Regions from separate parts of the Streptomyces sp. BA2 genome, predicted to be linked through region 4. Evidence: riboswitches for the same ligand, from Rfam matches in the RefSeq annotation. Region 4 holds a riboswitch; each other region holds the start of a gene.

Region 1 (5,310 bases), 5.9 Mb from region 4:
GCGAATGTCAGGCACTGAGTGCCGGACGAATGCAAGGTGCGGCCCGTCGGCGGAGCCCGGCGGGCCGCGGTACGACTCTGGCATTGGCACTCAGTGCCAACAACCGGGGAAAGATGCCAAGTTCTGCGCATCTTCCCCCGCCGAATTGCCAACTCTGTTAACAGGAGCCACGGGTGAGCAAGACGTACGCGGGAGCGCGACTGCGACGGCTGCGGGAGGAACGCCGGATGAGCCAGGCCGACCTGGCTCGTGCCCTGGCCATCTCGCCGAGTTATCTGAACCAGATGGAGCACGACTCCCGGCCGCTGACCGTGCCCGTACTGCTGCGTCTCACGGAGGCGTTCGGCGTCGACCCCGGCTTCTTCTCCGAGCGCGACACCAGCCGTCTGGTGGCCGACCTGCGGGACGCCCTCACCGGCGAGGTGGCCGCGGGGCGGGTCTCCGCATCCGACCTCTCGGACCTGGCATCGCGCATGCCCGCCGTGGCGACGGTCCTGGTCGACCTCGGCCGCCGGAACCAGCACCTCACCGAACAGCTCTCCGAAGCCGCGGAGGGCCGGGGGCCGGGAACGGTGGCCCAGCCGCGTTCCGCGCACGAGGAGATCCGCGAGTTCTTCTACCGGCGCCAGAACTACCTGCACGACATGGACCTGGCCGCCGAGAGGTTCGCGGCGGAGATCGGCGTACGCCCCGGCGAGGTCGTTCGTGCCCTGTCGGCGCGCCTCGCCGAGCGCCACGGGGTGCGCCTGGTCGCGGACGCCGAAGGACTCCTGCACCACTACGACCCGACGGCCCGGGTCCTGCACCTCTCCAGCCGGCTGCGCCCCGGCCAGCAGGCGTTCCGGATGGCCACCCAGCTCGCGCTCCTGGAGTACGCGGACGAGATCTCCGCGCTCGCGTCGGAGGACTTCGGTCAGGAGACCGCGGCCTGGCCGCTGGCCCGCATCGGCATCGCCAACTACTTCGCGGCCGCGCTGATCCTGCCGTACCGCCGCTTCCACGCGGCCGCGGAGGAGTTCCGGTACGACATCGAGGGTCTCACCGACCACTTCGGCCTCGGCTACGAGACCATCTGCCACCGTCTCAGCACCCTGCAGCGCCCCCGGCTGCGCGGCGTGTCCTTCTCCTTCGTCCGCGTCGACCGGGCGGGCAACATGTCGAAGCGTCAGTCAGCCACCGCGTTCCACTTCTCCCGCGCGGGCGGCACCTGTCCGCTGTGGAACGTGTACGAGGCGTTCGCCGCGCCGGGCCGCATCCACGTCCAGGTCGCCTCGATGCCGGACGGGCAGCGTTTCCTGTGGACCGCCCGTGCGGTCACCCGGCACCGCGGCGGCTGGGGCGAGCCCGGCAAGACGTTCGCCATCGGCCTCGGCTGCGAGATCCGCCATGCCGGGCGGCTCGTCTACTCCGACGGCCTCGATCTCGACAGCGCCTCATCGGCCGTGCCCATCGGCATGGGCTGCCGCCTCTGCGAACGCACCGACTGCCCCCAGCGGGCAGTGCCCCCGCTGGACCGCCGCCTGGCGATCGACGAGAACAGCAGCACCTTCGTTCCCTATCCCGTGGCCGGGGAGCAGGCGAGGGACTGAAGAGTGCCGACATCAAGGACGGAGGCACATGGGCTGACCAGGGGCGTACGCCCTGGTCGTGTGCGCTCGCACGTGCCACAGGTGGCACGGTCCCGCAAGTTGTCAGGTAACTCGATTGCGCACTAAGGTCGCCACGCCTTGGTGCTCGGGAAATCCGGTGTGATGCCGGTGCGGCCCTCGCCACTGTGATCGGGAAGTCCGGCTCCAGCCCTCGCGGCAGCCACTGGGTACGCGCGTACCCGGGAAGGCGGAGTCCGGTCGGTACGACCCGTCAGCCAGGAGACCGGCCAAGGCGCGTTGTCCATCCACGAGGTGCTGGAGAGGGTCTGCTTAGCCATGCACATAGCCGAGGGTTTCCTCCCACCGGCGCACGCGATCGCCTGGGGCGTAGCGTCCGCGCCGTTCGTCGTCCACGGAGTCCGCTCCCTCACCCGTGAAGTCAAGGAACACCCGGAGAGCACTCTGCTCCTGGGCGCCTCCGGAGCCTTCACCTTTGTCCTTTCCGCGCTGAAAATCCCTTCCGTCACGGGCAGTTGCTCACATCCCACGGGCACCGGGCTCGGCGCGATCCTGTTCCGGCCGCCGATCATGACGGTGCTCGGCACCATCACGCTGCTGTTCCAGGCCCTGCTGCTCGCCCACGGCGGGCTCACCACGCTCGGCGCCAACGTCTTCTCCATGGCGATCATCGGGCCATGGGCGGGATACGCCGTCTACCGGCTCCTGAAGCGGTACGACGTACCGCTCATGGTCGCCGTGTTCTTCGGCGCGTTCGTCGCCGACCTGTCCACGTACTGCGTCACCAGCGTCCAGCTGGCCATGGCGTTCCCCGACCCCAGCAGCGGATTCATCGGCGCCCTCGGCAAGTTCGGCGGCATCTTCGCCGTCACGCAGATCCCCCTCGCGGTCAGCGAGGGACTGCTCACCGTCATCGTGATGCGGTTGCTCGTGCAGTCAAGCAAGGGTGAACTCACGCGGCTCGGCGTGCTGCTCCAGGGCAAGCGGTCGGGCGCGAAGGCGGACAGGAACACCAAGACGGAGACGGGGGCCAGCGCCTGATGAGCCGGAACGCGAAGATCAACACTCTGCTCCTCCTCATCGTCGCCGCGCTCGCCGTGCTGCCGTTGGCGCTCGGCCTCGGCGACGACGAGAAGGAGCCGTTCACCGGGGCCGACGCCCAGGCCGAGACAGCGATCACCGAGATCAAGCCGGATTACGAACCCTGGTTCTCGCCGCTGTACGAACCCCCCTCCGGGGAGGTCGAGTCGGCGCTCTTCGCGCTCCAGGCGGCGCTGGGGGCGGGCGTCCTCGCGTACTACTTCGGTCTGCGCAAGGGGCGCCGTCAGGGCGCGGAGATCGCGCGGGCCGAGGCCGAGGGGGCGCCTGCGGAGAAGGCCGCCGACGCGGAGAGCACCCGGGCCGAGACCGAGCAGGTCTGACCCCGCGTGCTGCCCATCGACGCGGCGGCGCACAGCAGTCGCTGGCGCCGCCGCCACCCCGTGGACAAAGCCGTGCTCGGGCTCGGCCTCACCGTCCTTGCGGTCTCCCTGCCGCCCTGGCCGGGTGCCGCCCTGGTCCTTGCCGCCGCGCTCGCCGTGCTGCTCGGGCCCGCCGGTGTGCCGCCGCGCAAACTGTGGCGCGCCTACCGCGTGCCGCTCGGCTTCTGCGTCACAGGCGCACTGACCCTCATCGTCCAACTCGGCGGGCCCGAAGGGTTCGTCACACTCGCCGACGGCGGCCCCGCCCGTGCGGGCGGTCTGCTCCTGCGCACATCGGCGGCCTCCCTCGGCGTGCTCCTGTTCGCCTTCACCACGCCGATGTCGGACCTGCTGCCCCGCCTGGTGAAAGCGGGTGTTCCGGCGCCGGTCGTCGACGTGGCCCTCGTCATGTACCGGATGAGCTTCCTGCTCCTGGACTCCATGAGCCGGATCCGGCAGGCGCAGGCCGCGCGCCTCGGCCACACGACCCGCGCCGCCACCTGGCGTTCCCTCGGCGGTCTCGGCGCCACCGCGTTCGTGCGGGCCTTCGACCGGGCGAGCAGGCTCCAGGCCGGGCTCGCCGGACGCGGGTACGACGGAACCCTGCGGGTGCTCGTGCCGGACGCCCGGATCTCCCGGAGCTTCGTGGCGGCAAGCGCCGTGCTCCTCCTGGGCCTTGCGGCCCTCACCCTTGTACTGGAAAGGCTTCTTCCATGAGCGAGCCGAGCGCTCCTCGCGAGCCGAGCGGGTCCTTGGTCGCTCTTCGGGCCGCCTCCTACGCGTACGAAGACGGGCCCACCGTGCTCAGTGGCCTGGACTTCGATGTCACCGAAGGCCGCGCGCTCGCGCTCCTTGGCCGCAACGGCAGCGGCAAGACCACCCTGATGCGGCTGCTGAGTGGTGGACTGCGCCCGGACCAGGGCGGATTGACGGTCGACGGCACCCCCGTGACGTACGACCGCAGGGGGCTCACCCGGCTGCGCACCACCGTTCAGCTGGTCGTCCAGGACCCCGACGACCAGCTGTTCGCCGCCTCGGTCGAGCAGGACGTGTCCTTCGGGCCGCTGAACCTGGGGCTGCCGGACGACGAGGTCCGCGGCCGGGTCGCCGAGGCGCTCGCCGCGCTCGACATCAGCGCCCTGTCGGACCGCCCCACCCATCTGCTCTCCTACGGCCAGCGGAAGCGGACGGCCATCGCGGGCGCCGTGGCGATGCGCCCCCGCGTCCTGATCCTCGACGAGCCGACCGCGGGGCTCGACCCCGACGGCCAGGAGCGCCTCCTGGCGACCCTGCAAGGCCTGCGGGACGCGGGAACGACCGTGGTGATGGCCACCCACGACGTGGATCTGGCCCTGCGCTGGGCCGACGACGCGGCGCTGCTCACCCCCTCGGGAGTGCGCGCGGGGCCGGTTGCGGAGATGCTCGCCCACAGGGACCTCCTCGCGCAGGCGGGCCTCCGCCTGCCGTGGGGAATCGCCGTCACGGAGCTGCTGCGGACGAAGGGCCTGCTGCCCGGGGCGGGCGACGGACCGCGCACTCCCGAGGAGTTGGCGGCGCTGATGGCCTCGGTGGTGCCCGGCGCGTCAGCGGGGTGACCGGCCCGGGGGCCGGGATCGGTCGGGCAGGAGTGTCAGGGCCAGGAGCGGGATCGCGGCCAGTGTGAGCCACGGGGCCCAGGGCGGCAGCCCTGCGTCCAGGAGTGAGCCCGTCGCGGCGCTGCCCGCCAGGACGATCAGGCCCGAGACCGAGGACAGGGCACCGGTGTAGAGGCCGAGCCTGCCGTCCGGCGTGAGATCGGGGACCCAGGCGCGGGCTGCCGGAGCGACCAGCATCTGGCCGAGGGTGAGGAGGACGACGAAGGCGGCGGCGGGCAGCAGCCCGGCCACCCCGGTCAGCGCGGCCGGGCGCGCGGCGGCCACCACGGTGAACCCTGCGGAGATGAGCACCAGCCCCGTCGCCATCGAGCGCCGTTGGTCCAGCCGCCCCGCCGCCCAATGCGTGACCGGGAGCTGCGTGGTCACCACAAGCAGGGAGGAGAGGGCGAAGAGCCAGGCGAGCGGCGCCTGCGACCCGGCCGTGCGCTCCACCTCCTCCGGCAGGGCGAGATAGAGCTGGTTGTACGCCAGGAGGTAGGCGCCGTACGCGCCGCACACCGCCAGGAAGCGGCGGTTGCGCAGCAACTCGCCCACTCCTCCTCGTACGCGGATCCGCTCGCGCCCCGGGATGTGCTGGGGCAGCAGCCA
Region 2 (5,310 bases), 480 kb from region 4:
TGGCCGCCAGGTTCAGGTCGTGCAGGGCTATCACGCTGGTCAGGGGGAGGTCCGCCACCAGGGACAGGAGGTCCAGTTGGTGGTGGATGTCCAGGTGGTTGGTCGGTTCGTCCAGGAGGAGCTCTTGAGGGGTTTGGGCCAACGCCCTTGCTATCTGGACCCGTTGGCGTTCGCCCCCCGAAAGGGTGTGCCAGGACTGGGTGGCTCGGTCCGTCAGGCCTGTGCGGGTCAGGGCCTCCCTTACCGCCTCCTCGTCCTCGGGCGAAGGCGGCGACCAAGGCCTGCGGTGCGGGATGCGGCCCAGGCGTACGACCTCCTCGACCGACAGCTCGACCTGCGTCGTGGCCTCCTGGTCCACCATCGCCAGCCTTCGCGCCACCGTGCGGCGGCCCACATCCCGCAGCGGGTCGCCATCCAGGGTGACCACCCCGGATGTCGGAGCCAGGACGCCCGCCAGGATGCGCAGGAGAGTTGACTTGCCCGAGCCGTTCGGGCCCAGCAGGCCGACCGTGGCTCCTGGGGGTGGCGCCAGGGTCACCCCGTCGATGATGAGGTGGCCCGCGGTTGTTCTGGTGACCCGGTCCGCCCGTAGGCCGGATTCGGTGTGCGGGGTCATGTCGTCTTCCTCGTGCGGTAGAGGACCAGGACGAACGCCGGGACGCCGATCAGGGACGTCACCACCCCCACGGGCACCTCCTGGGGGTCCAGGACCGTGCGGGCCAGCGTGTCCACCCACACCAGGAACACCGCGCCCGCGAGCGCCGTGACCGGGAGCAGACGTGCGTGCCCGGCGCCGACAAACGCACGGGCCGCGTGCGGCAGGACCAGGCCCACGAAGCCGATGGCGCCCGCGCTGCTGACCAGGGCTGCCGTGAGGAGGGCCGTGATGGAGAGCAGCAGCAGGCGGGTGCGGGCCACGTGTACGCCCAGCGTCGCCGCCGCGTCCTGGCCGAACACGAACGCGTCCAGCGTGCGGGCCTGCGTCAGGCAGATCGCGAGGGCCACGAAGAGCACCGCCGCGCACAGCCAGACGTCCGTCCAGCCCACCCCGCTCAACGAGCCGAGCAGCCAGAACAGGACACTCCGCGTCGTCTCCGCGTCGCCCGACGTCAGGATCACGAACGAGGTGAGGGCGGAGAACAGTTGCATCGCCGCCACGCCTGACAGCACCACCCTGTCGGCGCTTCCGCCCAGGGTGTGGCTCAGGAAGAGGACCAGTGCGAAGGAGGTGACGGCCCCTACGAAGGCTCCCGCCGAGACCGACACCACTCCCCCGCCGACCCCCAGGACGACGATCGCGACCGCGCCCGTGGACGCCCCCGAAGAGACGCCGAGCACGAAGGGGTCGGCGAGCGGGTTGCGCAGGAGGGACTGGAGGACCGTTCCGCAGACCGCGAGGCCGGCGCCGCAGACGGCCGCGAGGAGCGTGCGCGGCATGCGCAGGTTCCAGACGATGCCGTCCCTGATCGGCGTCAGCGTCGCCTCTCCCCAGCCGAGGTGGGACGCCACCGCGGACCACACGTCCGGTACGGAGATGTCCGCTGGCCCGATGGTGACGGCCACCGCCACGGAGAGGGCGAGGGCGGCCAGGCCCGTCGTCCAGAGCAGGGCGGAACGTATGCCGCCCGGGGCGGCCTTCCTCACTTGGCGAGCCCGAACTCGCGCAACGCGTCGGCGACTTGTTCCACGCCGTCCACCGTGCGGATCGTCGGGTTCATGGCCTGGCCGCTCAGCAGCACGTACCGCTTCTTCTTCACGGCGGTCAGGTTCTTGGTGACCGGGTTGGACTCCAGGAACTCGATCTTCTTCTTCGCGCTCTCGGCCGTCTGTGACTTGCGCGTGAGGTCGCCGATGACCAGCACGTCCGGGTCGCGGTCCGCCACCGTCTCCCAGTTGATCTGGGGCCACTCCTCACGGGTGTCGTCGAAGACGTTCTTCACGCCCAGTTCGCGCGTGATGATGCCCGGTGCTCCGCAGCAGCCCGCGATGTAGGGCGCGTCGGAGTTGGCGAACCAGTAGAGGAGCGTCGTGCCGGACGCGTCGGCCTTCTTGATCGTCTTCGTGGCCTTCGCCACCCGGCCCTTGAGGTCGGCGATCAGCCGCTCGCCGCGCTTCTCGACCCCGAACGCCTTGGCCAGGTCCCGCACTTCGCCGTACACCGTGTCCATCGTCAGCGTCTTGTCGCGGCGGCCGTCGCCGTCGCCGCTGTTGTCCTTGCCCGCGCAGTCGGAGGGCGAGACATAGGCGGGTACGCCGAGTTCGGCGAACTTGGAGCGGTCGGCGACGCCGCCCTTGCTGACCGTCGCCAGGAAGGAGGCGGTGACGAAGTCCGGCTCCTGGGCGAGGACCTTCTCGAAGGAGGGGTAGCTGTCGGCGAGCCGGTCGACCTTGGCGTTGTCCTTCTCCAGACCCTTGAGCACCGGATCCGTCCAGGTGCCGGTGCCTGCCATGCGGTCCGCGAGGCCGAGGGAGAGCAGGATCTCCGTGGAGCCCTGATCGAGGGAGACCGCCCGCTGCGGCGGCGCCTTGATCTCCGCCTTCTTGCCGCAGGAGGTGAGGGTCAGTGGGTATCCCGCTGCCTTCCCGCCCCCGCTGGAGGTGGCCGACGAGCCGCCTCCGCACGAGGTCAGCGTGACGGCGAGGGCCGTGCTGAGGAGCATGGGGACACGTACACGACGGGCTGTGGAGGACACACGATCCCTTGAGTCTCACGGCTCATACGCGGAGCCTGGCCTGCTTCGTCACCTCCGCCGCCCGGTGCGGGGGCGAAGGTGCCAGCAGGTCTTCGGACTCGGGGATCGGCCGGGCGGGGCGCCTTCCCAGGCGTCCGTGGACGCCCAGTGGCCGTGGCCCCGCCCGTTCCCCCTCACCGCTGCGCGTCAGTTCCGGATTCGCACCGGATTCCCTGGCCCTGGTGTGGGTTGACTGGCGTGCGCAAGCTATCACGCGGGGTCAGGACGCCTGCCCTCACGCGAGGTCAGGCCGGCTGCTCGGGCCTTGGAGCTCCGCGGTAGGTACCGAAGGACCACTTGTTGCCCTCGGGGTCGGCGATCCCGAACTCCCGGCTGCCGTACGGCTGGTCCTCGATCTCCCGGATGATCTCGACCCCCGCGGCGGTGAGCCGCTCGTAGAGGTCGTCCACGTGGTCGGTGACGACGTACGCGCCGAAGGTGCCCGGCTTCAGGCACCACTCCTGGGACTTCTCGTCGTACGAGCCGAGCATGATGGCCCCGCCTTCGGGCCAGTCGAGCTCGGCGTGGGCCACGCGGTCGCCGTCCTCGTAGACGGCGGTGCGCAGGAAGCCGACCGTGCCGACCAGGAAGTCGATCAGGGCGGGGGCGTCGTGCGCCTGGAGGGTCGGCCAGACGTCGGGGGCGCGTCCGGCTGAGGCGGAGGTGGACTGGGGCTGCTGCTTCTCGGTGGTGTTCATGGCTCCTACTCTTCGCCCCCGCCATGGCTCCCGGCTTGGATATTCCGGCACTCTTCGGCCAGCCAGCCGCTGGGGCTCACCCCGGTGTACTGCTGGAAGTCCCGTACCAGGTGGGAGTGGTCGTAGTAGCCGCAGTCGGCGGCGACGCGGGCCAGGTCGGGGGCGCCGCCCGTCGCGACCGGGCGTACGAGGGCGTTCCGTGCGCGCTGGAAGCGCATCAGGCGTCCTGCCTGCTTGGGGCTCAGGCCCGTCTCGGCGCGGAAGAGCGTGGTGAGGCGGCGTTCGCTGAGGGCGACGTGCCGGGAGAGGCCGCGCAGGGTGCCGACGCCCCGGTGCCGGGCGAGCCAGGCCCAGGCCTCGGCGACCTCTGGCCGTACGGATCCGCCGGAGGCGTCGTCGGCCGCGCGCTGCCTCAAGTAGGCGGACACGGAGGCGAACCGCTCCGCCCAGCAGCCCTGCTCGCACAGCATCTCCCGTACGTCGGCGGCGCGGCGCCCCATCACCTCCGCGCCGGGCGTCACCAGCTCACCGGCCAGTTCCGCGGCCGGTACGCCGAACAGGGCGCGGGCGGCGAGCGGGTGCACGGCGAGCTGGATGCCCGCCTCGTGCTCGGGCCGGACGACGTACGCCGGGGACTGGTGCAGGCCGCCGAGGACGATGTCCGTGCGGGTGGCGTCGCGGCCGCCCGCCTGCTCGGGGGTGAGGCCGCTGACGACGGGGCCGTCGAGCGAGAAGATCAGCGTCAGGTACGGGGACGGCAGGCCGCGGTGCAGGCCGGGCCGCTCACCCTCCGTGCGGTAGCCGACCGCGGACACCACCATGCCGTCGAGCCGCGGGGCGGCCCGCACGAACTCCCGGGAGACGGTCTCCATGCCTTCCAGTATGCGATGGGCGGGGCTCCGAGGCGTGGTGGGCGTCCGTCTCTGCTACCCGCGCGCAGAGGTCCCATGCCCGTTCCGTCCGGTGATGTCGATCATGGGAATCTGCCGCCTGACCTCATACGATGACCCGCCGCTCCGGACGGGGCGCAGACCGCTCTCAGGGGGCACAGAACCATGGCAGTAAAGGCAAAGGGCAAGCTGGCCGTCATCGGCACGGCGGGCGCGCTCACCGCGGCCGTACTCGCGGGGACGGCGCTCTGGCCGAGCACGGACGCGACGGCGGCGGACGCCTCCGCGAAGACGGCGCACGCCGCCAAGGCCTCGGCCGAGCTGAAGCACTGGCCGAAGCCGGTCGCGAAGAAGCTGGGCAAGGTCATCGCGAAGAACGAGGACAAGGGCGCGTACGCCGTCTTCGACGCGGACAACACGACGTACCGCAACGATCTGGAGGAGTCCCTCCTGCCCTTCCTGGAGATGAAGGGGGTGCTGACCCGCAAGTCGATGGACCCGTCGCTGAAGATCATCCCCTTCAAGGACACGGCGAAGCACAAGGAGAGCCTCTACAGCTACTACAACCGGCTCTGCGAGGTCGACGACCAGGTCTGCTACCCGTGGGCCGCGCAGATCTTCTCCGGCTTCACGCTGAAGGAGCTCAAGGGGTACGTCGACGAGCTCCTCGCCCACGACAAGCCGATTCCCGCCGAGTACTACGAGGACGGGAAGCTGACGAAGACCGAGGTCAAGACGCCCGAGTTCTTCACCGGCATGCAGGAGCTCTACAAGTCGCTGCGGAGCCACGGCATCGAGGTCTACGTCGTCAGCGCGGCCAGCGAGGACCTCGTACGCATGGTCCTCTCCGACCCCAAGTACGGCTACGACGTGAAGCCCGAGAACGTCATCGGTGTCGGCCTGCAGCTCAAGGACCGCAAGACGGGCGAGGTCACCAGCTCCCGCAAGGAGATCGCGGAGGGCCGCTTCGACGAGAAGAAGCTCGCGGGG
Region 3 (5,310 bases), 5.9 Mb from region 4:
TGACGGCGCGGTCGGCCGCTTCCTGGTCGACGTCGTTGACGACCACCGCGGCGCCGGCGCGAGCGAGGGCCGAGGCGTAGGCGAGGCCGAGGCCGCGCCCCGATCCCGTGACGACGGCGACCTTGCCGCGCAGGTCCACGGCGTATGAGTCCAGCACTGGTAGATCCCTTCAACAGGCAGCGAAAAGAGATGGGTTGGCGGGCAGGGGGAACGCGACTCAGGTCGGTATCGGCCCGCAGAAGGGAAGCTAAGACAGATCATTGTTGTCGTCAATGATTGTTTCCAACATCGATAGTGCGGCATGCTGGACACTGTCATCGACGACCGCCGGATGCCCGCGAAGTGCCGATCAGGGAGAGCCCCCTCATGACCAGCCGGAAGACCACCGCCGAGCCCGTGGAGGAAGGATCCGTCGACGAGGGCGCACCCTGGATGCGCGCCCTTCACGCCGACACGGGCTACCTGCTCTACCGTCTCGGACTGCGCTCGGGGCAGCTCTTCAACGCGGCGCTCCAGAGATCCGGCCTGCGCTTGCGCCACTACGCGCTGCTGCGCTATCTGGCCACGGTGGCGGGCGCGGCGCAGCGCGAGCTGAGCCAGGAGCTGGGTTATGACCCCAGCGCGATCGTCGGCCTGGTGGACGACCTGGAACGCCTCGGCTTCGTCGAACGCCGCCCGGCCCCGGACGACCGCCGCCGCCGCATCGTCGCCCTCGCCCCGGCGGGCCACGACTTCCTGCGCGACTCCGACAAGGTGGCCCGCGGCGTCCGCGACGAACTCCTCGCCCCGCTCGGCCCGGACGAGCGGGAGACGTTGCATGCGCTGTTGTCGCGGGTGGCGCATACGGGTGATGCGTCATGACGGAACGGAGCGGCCATTCGCCCTCGAATGGCCGCCCCGTTCCGCGCGTTCGGATCAGGAACCCGCGGGCAGCTCCGCCCTCACCTCGCGCGCGGCCGCGACCAGGTTCTCCAGGGAGGCCTTGGTCTCGGGCCAGCCGCGGGTCTTGAGGCCGCAGTCGGGGTTCACCCACAGCCGCTCGGCGGGGATGGCCTCAAGTCCCTTGCGCAGCAGGGCCGCTGCCTCCTCGGTGCTCGGTACGCGCGGGGAGTGGATGTCGTAGACCCCGGGTCCCGCCTCGCGCGGGTAGCCGTGCTCGGCCAGTTCGCGGGCCACCTGCATGTGCGAGCGCGCGGCCTCCAGGCTGATGACGTCGGCGTCGAGGTCGTCGATGGCCTGGACGATGTCTCCGAACTCGGCGTAGCACATGTGGGTGTGGATCTGCGTGTCCGGCCGGACGCCGCTCGTGGTGAGGCGGAAGGATTCCGTGGCCCAGTCCAGGTACGCGGCGTGCTCGGCGGTACGCAGCGGCAGCGTCTCGCGCAGCGCGGGCTCGTCGACCTGGATGACCGAAGTCCCCGCGGTCTCCAGGTCGTCGACCTCGTCGCGAAGGGCGAGGGCGACCTGGCGTGCCGTGTCGCCCAGCGGCTGGTCGTCGCGGACGAAGGACCAGGCGAGCATGGTGACAGGACCGGTGAGCATGCCCTTCACGGGGCGGTCGGTGAGGGAGTTGGCGTACGAGGTCCAGCGCACCGTCATCGGCACAGGCCGGGAGATGTCGCCCGCGAGGACCGGCGGGCGCACATAACGGGTGCCGTACGACTGGACCCAGCCGTGCTGCGTGGCGAGGTAGCCGGTGAGCTGCTCGGCGAAGTACTGCACCATGTCGTTGCGTTCGGGCTCGCCGTGCACCAGGACGTCGATGCCCGCCTTCTCCTGGAACGCGACGACCTCGCTGATCTCGGAGCGGATGCGCTCCTCGTAACCGTCCGTGTCGATGCGGCCCGCTCGCAAGTCGGCCCGTGCGGTGCGCAGTTCGGTGGTCTGCGGGAACGAGCCGATGGTGGTCGTGGGAAGCAGCGGCAGACCGAGGCGGGTTCGCTGAGCCGCCGCACGCTCCGGATAGGCGTGCGCGCGGCGGCCATCGGAGCCCGTGACGGCGGCGACGCGGGAACGTACGGCCGGATCGTGGGTGAGGGCCGAGCCCGAGCGGGACGCCAGGTCGGCGCGGTTGGCGGACAGTTCGGCCGTGATGGTGTCCCTGCCCTGCACCAGGCCGCGGGCCAGCGTGGCGATCTCGGTGGTCTTCTGGTGGGCGAAGGCGAGCCAGCGGGCGATCTGCGGGTCGATGTCCCGCTCGGCGGTGGCATCCAGCGGGACGTGCAGCAGGGAGCAGGACGCGGAGACGTCGACCCGGTCGGCGAGGCCCAGGAGCGTGCCCAGCGTGGACAGGGACTTCTCCAGGTCGTTGATCCAGATGTTGCGGCCGTTGACGACGCCCGCGACCAGCCGCTTGCCGGGCAGCCCGCCGACGGCGGCGAGGTCCTCGAGCTGGCTGGCGGCGGACTCCGTGAAGTCCAGGGCGAGGCCCTCCACCGGCGCCTTGGCGAGCACCGGCAGCGCCTCGCCGAGCCTGCCGAAGTAGGAGGCGACGAGCAGCTTCGGGCGGTCGGTGAGGGCGCCCAGGTCACGGTAGGCGCGTGCGACGGCGTTGAGCTCCGCCGGGGTGCGGTCCTGGACGAGGGCGGGCTCGTCGAGCTGCACCCACTCGGCGCCCGCCGCGCGCAGGTCGGCGATGACCTCGGCGTACACGGGCAGCAGACGGTCAAGGAGCGTCAGGGGCTCGAAGCCCGCGGCCACGCCGGGCGCGGGCTTGGCGAGCAGCAGATAGGTCACAGGGCCGACCAGCACCGGGCGTGCGGCGAGGCCGAGCGCGACGGCCTCCTTGAGCTCGGCGACCTGCTTGGCCGAGTCGGCGGTGAAGACGGTGTCGGGGCCCAGCTCCGGTACGAGGTAGTGGTAGTTGGTGTCGAACCACTTGGTCATCTCAAGGGGCGCCACGTCCTGGGTGCCGCGTGCCATCGCGAAGTAACCGTCGAGCGCGTCGGTGTCGACGGCCTCGCGGTGCCGCCGCGGGACGGCGCCGACCATGACGCTGGTGTCCAGGACATGGTCGTAGTACGAGAAGTCACCGGTCGGCACTTCGTGGATGCCGGCGTCGGACAGGTGCCGCCAGGTGGACCGGCGCAGCCGCGCCGCGGTCTCCCGGAGGGTGTCGGCGCTGACGCGGCCCTTCCAATAGCCCTCGACGGCCTTCTTCAGTTCCCGGTCGGGGCCCTGGCGGGGGTAGCCGTACACGGTGGACCGTGCTGCCGCAGCTGCGGACTTCGCTGTCACGGAAATCTCCTTCGCGAGATGACTCCTGAGAATCCCGGGGACGGGACACGGACGCGAAGGGATGACGAACCGGATGGACCGGACGCGCGCCACCGGCGCGGTGCTCCACCTGATCTGTACGCCGACCCGCCCACGAGGTCACCGGGATATCCGCACGTGAGGGATCACATGCGGGCAACAGGCAGGTCTTCGGACTTGTGGGCACACCTGCCGAGGCAGATCCCTACTGGCCGTCGCTTCCCGGATCCTGCTCGGATCCAGTGCGTATGACGGAGGTCGTTCCCACTCACCGCTGCGGGGCAGTCCCGGATTCCCACCGGGTTCCCTCTTACGACGCGTCTGCCTGGCGGACAGGGCGAACCAGCTGCACAGGTCAGGCTAGAGGGTGGTCGGCCTCTTGGGCAGTACTGATCACATTCCGGACCGTGAGGTGCGACACCAATGCCTTGGACGGGGGGCGAACACCTGATGGGGCGCGGAACAGATCACCACTCTGTTCCGCGCCCCGCTCACAGCAGCCGCGGGCCCCTCAGCCCGACGGCGGACCCGGGCCCCTCAGCCCCGGTCGTAGAGGTGGAACCCGCGCCCGCTCTTGCGGCCGAGCAGCCCCGCTTCCACCGAGTGAGACGGCGACGCGCTCGCGGGCGGCGCGTGCTGCGAGGGCGTCGGCCTCGCAGACCAGGGTGTCCAGGCCGGCGCGGGCGCACACTTCGGCGATTCCGGCGCCCATCTGGCCTCCGCCCACCACGCCGACCCGGCGAATGGCCGCGGTCATGACTGACCCTCCGAACGGCGGGCGAGCGGGTCGCGCACGAACGGCTGGTCCACAAGGTGGCGGCTGTAGGCATCGGTGGTGAAGAACGCGGGCAACTCCCGTGCCAGCGCGCTCCGTTCGAAGAGCCCGCGGATTTCGTCGAGCGGCGCCCACGGGTACTCCGCCCCCAAGGCGGCGAGTTCGTCCTCCACCAGCGCGAGTACGGTCGTGCGATCGACGGCCCGGTGGCGCAGCCACTGCCAGATCTGCACCCGGGCGATCTCGGCCGTGGCCGCGTCCTCCATCAGCCCGTACAGGGCGACGGCCCCCCGCCCCCGCAGCCAGGCGGCGAAGTAACGCAGGGCGACCGCGATGTTCGTGCGCACGCCCTCCGCTGTGGGCGGCGCGCTGACGCGGCGCACGGACAGCAGCTGAGCCGCCGTCACCTCGACGTCGTCGCGGGTGCGGTCGATCTGATGCGGGCGGGTGCCGAGCACCCCGTCGAACACCCCGCGGCACACGGGGACAAGCGCGGGATGGGCGACCCAGGAGCCGTCGAAGCCGTCCTCGGCCTCGCGTTCCTTGTCCAGGCGCACCGTGGCGATGGCCGCCTGATGGGCGTCCGGGTCCTTGCCGGGCACGTGGGCGGCCATGCCGCCGATCGCGTGGGCACCGCGCTTGTGGCAGGTGCGTACGAGGAGATCGGTGTACGCGCGCATGAAGGGGGCGGTCATGGTGACCTTCGCCCGGTCGGGCAGCAGAAAGTCGGTGCGGTGCCCGAAGGTCTTGATGAGGCTGAAGAGGTAGTCCCAGCGGCCCGCGTTGAGGCCCGAGCTGTGCTCGCGGAGCTCGTGGAGGATCTCCTCCATCTGGACGGCCGCCGTGATGGTCTCGATCAGGACGGTGGCCCGGATCGTGCCGTGCGGGATGCCCATGAGGTCCTGGGCGAGGACGAAAACGTCGTTCCACAGCCGCGCCTCGTCGCGGTTCTCCAGCTTCGGCAGATAGAAGTACGGGCCGTGCCCGGCGTCGATCTGCCGCTGGGCGCAGTGGAAGAAGTAGAGCCCGAAGTCGACCAGGGAGGCGGGCGCGGGCCTGCCGTCGAACTCCAGGTGCTCTTCGGTCAGATGCCAGCCGCGCGGGCGGACGACGATGGTCGCGAGGCGCTCGCCGAGCCGGTACCGCTTCCCCTCCGGCGTGGTGAAGTCGATCCTGCGCTCGATGGCGTCGAGCAGGTTCAGCTGACCGCCGATGATGTTGTCCCAGGTGGGTGAGGTGGCGTCCTCGAAGTCCGCCATCCACACCCGCGCACCGGAGTT
Region 4 (5,310 bases):
GCAGGTCGAGCTGCTCCTCGCGCAGTGCGCCGAAGCTGGTGTCGGGCGCGGGCACGAACCGGCGCCCGGCGGCGCGGGCGACCTCGGTGAGGAAGCGGCGCCGGAACGCGTCGGACTCCAGCGAGCCGTGCCAGTGCGTGCCCCACACCTCGCCGACGCGGCAGCCGTCCAGGAAGGCTTCCCCGCCCAGGACTTCGGCGACGCCGTGGTGGATCTCGTACCCCTCGACGGGTTCGCCGAGGGCCTCGCCGACCGGCCGCGCGAGGGTCTTCTCGCGCGCGAACCGCACGCGCACGGGCAGCAGCCCGAGCCCGTCCACGGCACCGGCCCGCGACTCGACGTCGTCCTCGATGTGCTCGCCGAGCACCTGGAAGCCGCCGCAGATCCCGAGCACGGGACGGCCTTCGGCGGCGCGCCGCGCGATGGCGTCGGCGAGGCCGCGCTCGCGCAGCCACTCCAGGGCGCGGACCGTGCCGCGCGTCCCCGGCACGATCACGAGATCGGCGTCGACAAGTTCCTCGGCCCGGTCCACGAACCGCACGACGACGCCGGGTTCGGCGGCCAGGGCGTCCACGTCGGTGAAGTTCGACATGAGCGGAATGGCGCACACGGCGACCCGCAGCACGTCCTCACCGACCGGCGGAGCGACGACGGACTCCCGCACGGCACCCCGCAGCGACACCCGGAGCCCGTCCTCTTCGTCGATGCCGAGGCCGTGCTGGAACGGCAGCACTCCGAACGTGCGCCGCCCGGTGAGCTGTTGGAGCATGTCGAGCCCGGGTTCGAGCAACGAGACGTCGCCCCGGAACTTGTTGACGAGATAACCGGCTATCAGCTCCTGGTCCTCGGCGCTCAGCAGCGCGGTGGTCCCGAAGAAGGAGGCGAAGACGCCTCCGCGGTCGATGTCTCCCACCACGACCACGGGGAAGCGGGCGGCCCGCGCGATCCCCATGTTCACGATGTCCGTACGTCGCAGATTGATCTCGGCGGGACTGCCCGCACCTTCGCAGATCACGGCGTCATAGCTGCCCCGAAGTTCCTCAAGGCATCCCACGACGGTGGAGAGCAGCGCTTCCTGCCGCCCTCCGTGGTAGCCGCGCGCGCTCATCTCGCCCACCGGCTTGCCCATGAGGACGACCTGGCTGCTGCGGTCGCTGCCCGGCTTGAGCAGCACGGGGTTCATCAGCGCGGTCGGCTCGACCATGGCGGCCTGCGCCTGCATGGCCTGGGCCCGCCCGATCTCGGCACCTTCGCGCGTGACAAAGGAGTTGAGGGACATGTTCTGCGCCTTGAAGGGCGCGACGGAGACCCCTTTGCGGGCCAGCCACCGGCAGATCCCGGCGGTGACGACGCTCTTCCCCGCGTCGGAGGTGGTTCCGGCGACGAGCAGTCCACCACTCATGAGGCCCTGCCTTTCCGTAGAGCGCTCACGGCCGCCGCAACGCCCAGGGCGAGGAGACCCACCCGTCGCGACAGCTTCACGGCCCGTTCGATGTCGGAGACTTCGACGCCCCGCCCGTCCCCGTTCAGGACGGGCCGGTGCTCGACACGCCCCGCGTACGAGAGAGTCCCCCCGAGCCGTACGCCCAACGCCCCGGCGAAGGCGGCCTCGACGGGGCCGGCGTTGGGGCTCGGATGCTTGGCGGCGTCCGCACGCCAGGCCAGCACCGCACCGCGCGGCGAGTCCCCGGCAACGGCCGCGAGTACGGCGGTGAGCCGGGCGCCCGGCCACCCCAGTACGTCGTCGAGCCGCGCGGAAGCCCACCCGTAGCGCCGGTACTTCACGGACTTGTGCCCGACCATGGCGTCGAGCGTGTTGACGGCACGGAAGCCCACGAGCCCGGGGATCCCGCCGACGGCCCCCCACACCAGGGCCCCGACCACGGCGTCGGACGTGTTCTCGGCGACGGACTCGACCACGGCCCGCGCGATGCCGTCGGCGTCGAGGGCCTGCGGATCCCGGCCGCACAGATGCGGCAGCCGCTCCCGGGCCACCTCGATGTCCCCGGCGGTGAGCGCCCCGCCGATGGCCCGCGCCTCACGCCCCAGCGAGGTGCCGCCGACCACGGCCCAGGTGGTGGCGGCGGTCAGCGCGACGGATGCGGCGCGCGAGTCACGTACAAGAGAAGAGGCCAGGACGGCGGCACCGGCCGCGCCTCCGGCGCACACCACGGCATGCAGGGCGCCCCACCCGCGGTGGTCACGCCACAGCACACGCTCGACGGCGCCCGCGGCCCGACCGAACGCGGCGACCGGATGCCCGCGGCGAGGATCGCCGAGGAACAGATCACCGAGGAGGCCGGCGGCGGCGCCGTACGCGAAGTCGCGATCGGCACGCATGGCGTCAGCCGGTCGTCGTGCCGAGAAGGGAGCTCACGCTCGGGAACTGGTCCGGCAACGGGCGGCCGCGCATGGCGATATGTCCTCACTCAGGGTGTCCGCGCCCTGGTTCGACGTGATCGGCGGCGAGAGTTCCTGGCTTCCGAGGAGTCAGCTCCTCGATGACAGTGGCGGGACCGCGCCGGATTCGCACCGGCTTCCTCTCCTGCTGCCGTATTGGCTCCGGCAGTCCACCACGGCCCGCGAAGGCCCGTCAACTCGCTGTTGACCTGCGACGGGAGAGTGTGCGGAGGCCCACATACGAAGGTGGGGTGCGGGACGCCGAAGCGTCCCGCACCCCACTCGAAACTCCGGTCGTCAGGCGACGATCAGATAGATCCCGTACGCCACGGCCGCCGCGCAGAGCGCGAAGCACACGTACGCGCCCGTGCGGGCCGCGGTGGCGGTGCCGCCACCCGCGGTGGAGGTACCTGCGGTGGAGGCGCCGGACGTGGCCGCCTCGCCCTTGGAGAGGCCGACGATGCCGAGGGTGAACAGGCCCACCAGGGCCACTGTCACCGCGAGGCTGACTCCGAAGACGGAGCCGAGAGCTGCCCAGTCGATGTCCATGCTGACTTTTCCTTACACCGTGGCGGGCCGGGCGGGGTCCGCCGCGGTGCCGGTCGGGGCCGGGATGGTGGCCTTGACGAAATCGACGTCCGCGCTCGCCACGGCCGACCCGGTGGGCGGCGGTGTGACGGCGGCCATCGCGGTGGTCACGACGCCTGCGGGCTCGGCGGCGGGGGAGCCGCCGATCTCGTCGTCGGCGACGTTCGTGTGGTCGACGGCGTTGCGGCGGGACAGCGACCAGATGACGGCGGAGCCGCCGATCAGGAGCGCGGCGGTCGCCGCGATGCCCCAGGGGCCCTGCTTGGTGAGGAACTCGGCCCCCGCGCCGACCAGACCGGCGGCCGGGAGGGTCAGACCCCAGGCGATGAACATGCGGGTCGCCGTGGACCAGCGGACCACACCGCCCTTGCGGCCGAGGCCCGCGCCCATCACGGCGCCGGAGCAGGACTGCGTGGTGGAGAGCGAGAAGCCGATGTGCGAGGAGGCCAGGATGACCGTCGCGGCGCTGGTCTGGGCGGCGAAGCCCTGCTGCGGCTGGAGGTCGGTGAGGCCCTTGCCCATGGTGCGGATGATGCGCCAGCCGCCGAGGTAGGTGCCGAGCGCGATGGCGACACCGGCCGAGACGATGACCCACATCGGGGGGTTGGCGCCCGGGTTCAGGACGCCGCCGGTGACCAGGGCGAGCGTGATGATGCCCATGGTCTTCTGCGCGTCGTTCGTGCCGTGGGCCAGCGAGACGAGGCCCGCGGAGGCGATCTGTCCGGCGCGGTAACCCTTGGCCGTGGCCTTGGTATCGGTGTTGCGGCCGATCCTGTACGTCAGACGCGTGGCCACCATCGCGGCGAGACCCGCCACGAGAGGGGCGGCCAGGGCCGGGATCAGGATCTTGGTGACGACGGTGCCGCCGTCGATCGACGACCAGCCCATCGACATGACAGCGGCGCCGATGAGGCCACCGAAGAGTGCGTGGGAAGAACTGGAAGGCAGGCCCACCAGCCAGGTCAGCAGATTCCAGAGGATCGCGCCGACCAGGGCCGCGAAGATCACCTCTGTCTTCAGTCCGTCCTCGTTGACGATGCCGCCAGAGATCGTCTTGGCGACTTCGACGGAGAGGAAAGCTCCGACGAGGTTCAGCACGGCGGACATGGCCACCGCCGTCTTGGGCTTGAGAGCGCCAGTCGAGATGGTGGTAGCCATCGCGTTGGCTGTGTCGTGGAAACCGTTCGTGAAGTCGAACACGAGAGCGGTGACGATCACGATCCCGAGGAGAAGCGTGATGTGTTCCATTTACCCAGGCTTCTGTTGGACGTCAGTGGCAAGTGGAACGTAGGCAACCTGAGTGAACGGAAAGTGAACTGGGACGGGCCGTGCGGTGACCCAATGCGGGGCGCCGCCACTCCGCTTCCGCCGGGGCCCTGCCGGTCATCCGCCGGAGGGGCGGTGGGAGGCCATGGGGGACCCGGAATCCCGGCTTCCCAGGGTGCCCCACTACCCCCGGGCGAAGCACTTCAACTGGCTCAGGGAACCGTCGAAGAGATTCTGATCACCCGGCGGCCCGGGGGCCGGGCGCGCCTCGCCGACGGGGAGCCTGTGATACACGAGCCGGCCCCGCGTCCCCGCTGCTCCTGGCAAGATCACGGCATGACGGAGCAGCGGGACGAAGGCCGGGGCCGGCAGGACGCGATCGAGCAGGCGTGGGACGAGCTGGTGGCGGCGGCCCGCAGAACGGTGACGGACGGCCTGGTGGTCGGCACGTCGGGCAACGTGTCGGTGCGCGTCGGCGGCACGATCCTGGTCACCCCGAGCGGGGTGCCGTACGACCGCCTGAGGCCGCAGGACGCGGTCGGTGTCGACGCTGACGGCAACCAGCTCTTCGGCGACCTCGCCCCGACCAGCGAACTGCCCATGCACCTGGCGGTCTACCGCACCACGTACGCCGGGGCCGTGGTCCACACCCACGCGGTGCACGCCACCGCCGTCTCCACCCTGGTCCCGGAGCTCCCGCCCATCCACTACATGGCGGCCGCCCTCGGCGGTCCTGTCCGGGTGGCCCGGTACGCGCCGTACGGCTCGGAGGAGTTGGCCGAGAACATGCTCCGGGCCCTCAGGGAGCGCACAGGCTGCCTGCTGCAGAACCACGGAACCATCACATACGGAGACACTCTGGACCAGGCCTACGACCGCACGGCACAACTGGAGTGGATGTCCCGCCTCTGGCTGACGGCCAGCTCCGTCCCGGGCCACGCCCCGACCCTCCTGTCCGCGGGACAGCTGAGGGAAGCGGAGGACAGACTGAGGGGCTACGGCCAACGGTGAAGCCGGGCGGGCCGCGGACGAAGCGACATCACCCCGCGAGCCCCG

Evidence for each region. A riboswitch is a leader RNA that binds a small molecule or an ion and turns the genes downstream of it on or off. The one in region 4 is predicted to bind cobalamin.
Region 1: another riboswitch for cobalamin. It lies ahead of E5671_RS40165 (energy-coupling factor ABC transporter permease); the one in region 4 lies ahead of E5671_RS13900 (cobalamin biosynthesis protein).
Region 2: another riboswitch for cobalamin. It lies ahead of E5671_RS16140 (ABC transporter substrate-binding protein); the one in region 4 lies ahead of E5671_RS13900 (cobalamin biosynthesis protein).
Region 3: another riboswitch for cobalamin. It lies ahead of metE (5-methyltetrahydropteroyltriglutamate--homocysteine S-methyltransferase); the one in region 4 lies ahead of E5671_RS13900 (cobalamin biosynthesis protein).

Annotation. Positions count from the first base shown of each region.
Region 1 covers NZ_WSRO01000002.1:8,387,612-8,392,921, forward strand. Annotated here, with positions in the region: gene E5671_RS40160 (short-chain fatty acyl-CoA regulator family protein) at 174-1,589, shown strand; cobalamin riboswitch at 1,712-1,895, shown strand; gene E5671_RS40165 (energy-coupling factor ABC transporter permease) at 1,926-2,648, shown strand; gene E5671_RS40170 (energy-coupling factor ABC transporter substrate-binding protein) at 2,648-3,028, shown strand; gene cbiQ (cobalt ECF transporter T component CbiQ) at 3,035-3,784, shown strand; gene E5671_RS40180 (energy-coupling factor ABC transporter ATP-binding protein) at 3,781-4,662, shown strand; gene E5671_RS40185 (MDR family MFS transporter) at 4,651-5,310, opposite strand, start outside.
Region 2 covers NZ_WSRO01000002.1:2,971,000-2,976,309, forward strand. Annotated here, with positions in the region: gene E5671_RS16130 (ABC transporter ATP-binding protein) at 1-616, opposite strand, end outside; gene E5671_RS16135 (iron chelate uptake ABC transporter family permease subunit) at 613-1,644, opposite strand; gene E5671_RS16140 (ABC transporter substrate-binding protein) at 1,641-2,660, opposite strand; cobalamin riboswitch at 2,760-2,945, opposite strand; gene E5671_RS16145 (VOC family protein) at 2,978-3,430, opposite strand; gene E5671_RS16150 (helix-turn-helix transcriptional regulator) at 3,436-4,302, opposite strand; gene E5671_RS16155 (haloacid dehalogenase-like hydrolase) at 4,486-5,310, shown strand, end outside.
Region 3 covers NZ_WSRO01000002.1:8,380,521-8,385,830, forward strand. Annotated here, with positions in the region: gene E5671_RS40130 (SDR family NAD(P)-dependent oxidoreductase) at 1-154, opposite strand, end outside; gene E5671_RS40135 (MarR family winged helix-turn-helix transcriptional regulator) at 367-861, shown strand; gene metE (5-methyltetrahydropteroyltriglutamate--homocysteine S-methyltransferase) at 916-3,237, opposite strand; cobalamin riboswitch at 3,401-3,617, opposite strand; partial or broken gene E5671_RS40145 (3-hydroxyacyl-CoA dehydrogenase NAD-binding domain-containing protein) at 3,857-4,012, opposite strand; gene aceB (malate synthase A) at 4,009-5,310, opposite strand, start outside.
Region 4 covers NZ_WSRO01000002.1:2,490,412-2,495,721, reverse strand. Annotated here, with positions in the region: gene E5671_RS13905 (cobyric acid synthase) at 1-1,402, opposite strand, end outside; gene E5671_RS13900 (cobalamin biosynthesis protein) at 1,399-2,340, opposite strand; cobalamin riboswitch at 2,448-2,593, opposite strand; gene E5671_RS13895 (hypothetical protein) at 2,698-2,949, opposite strand; gene E5671_RS13890 (inorganic phosphate transporter) at 2,962-4,236, opposite strand; gene E5671_RS13885 (class II aldolase/adducin family protein) at 4,591-5,265, shown strand.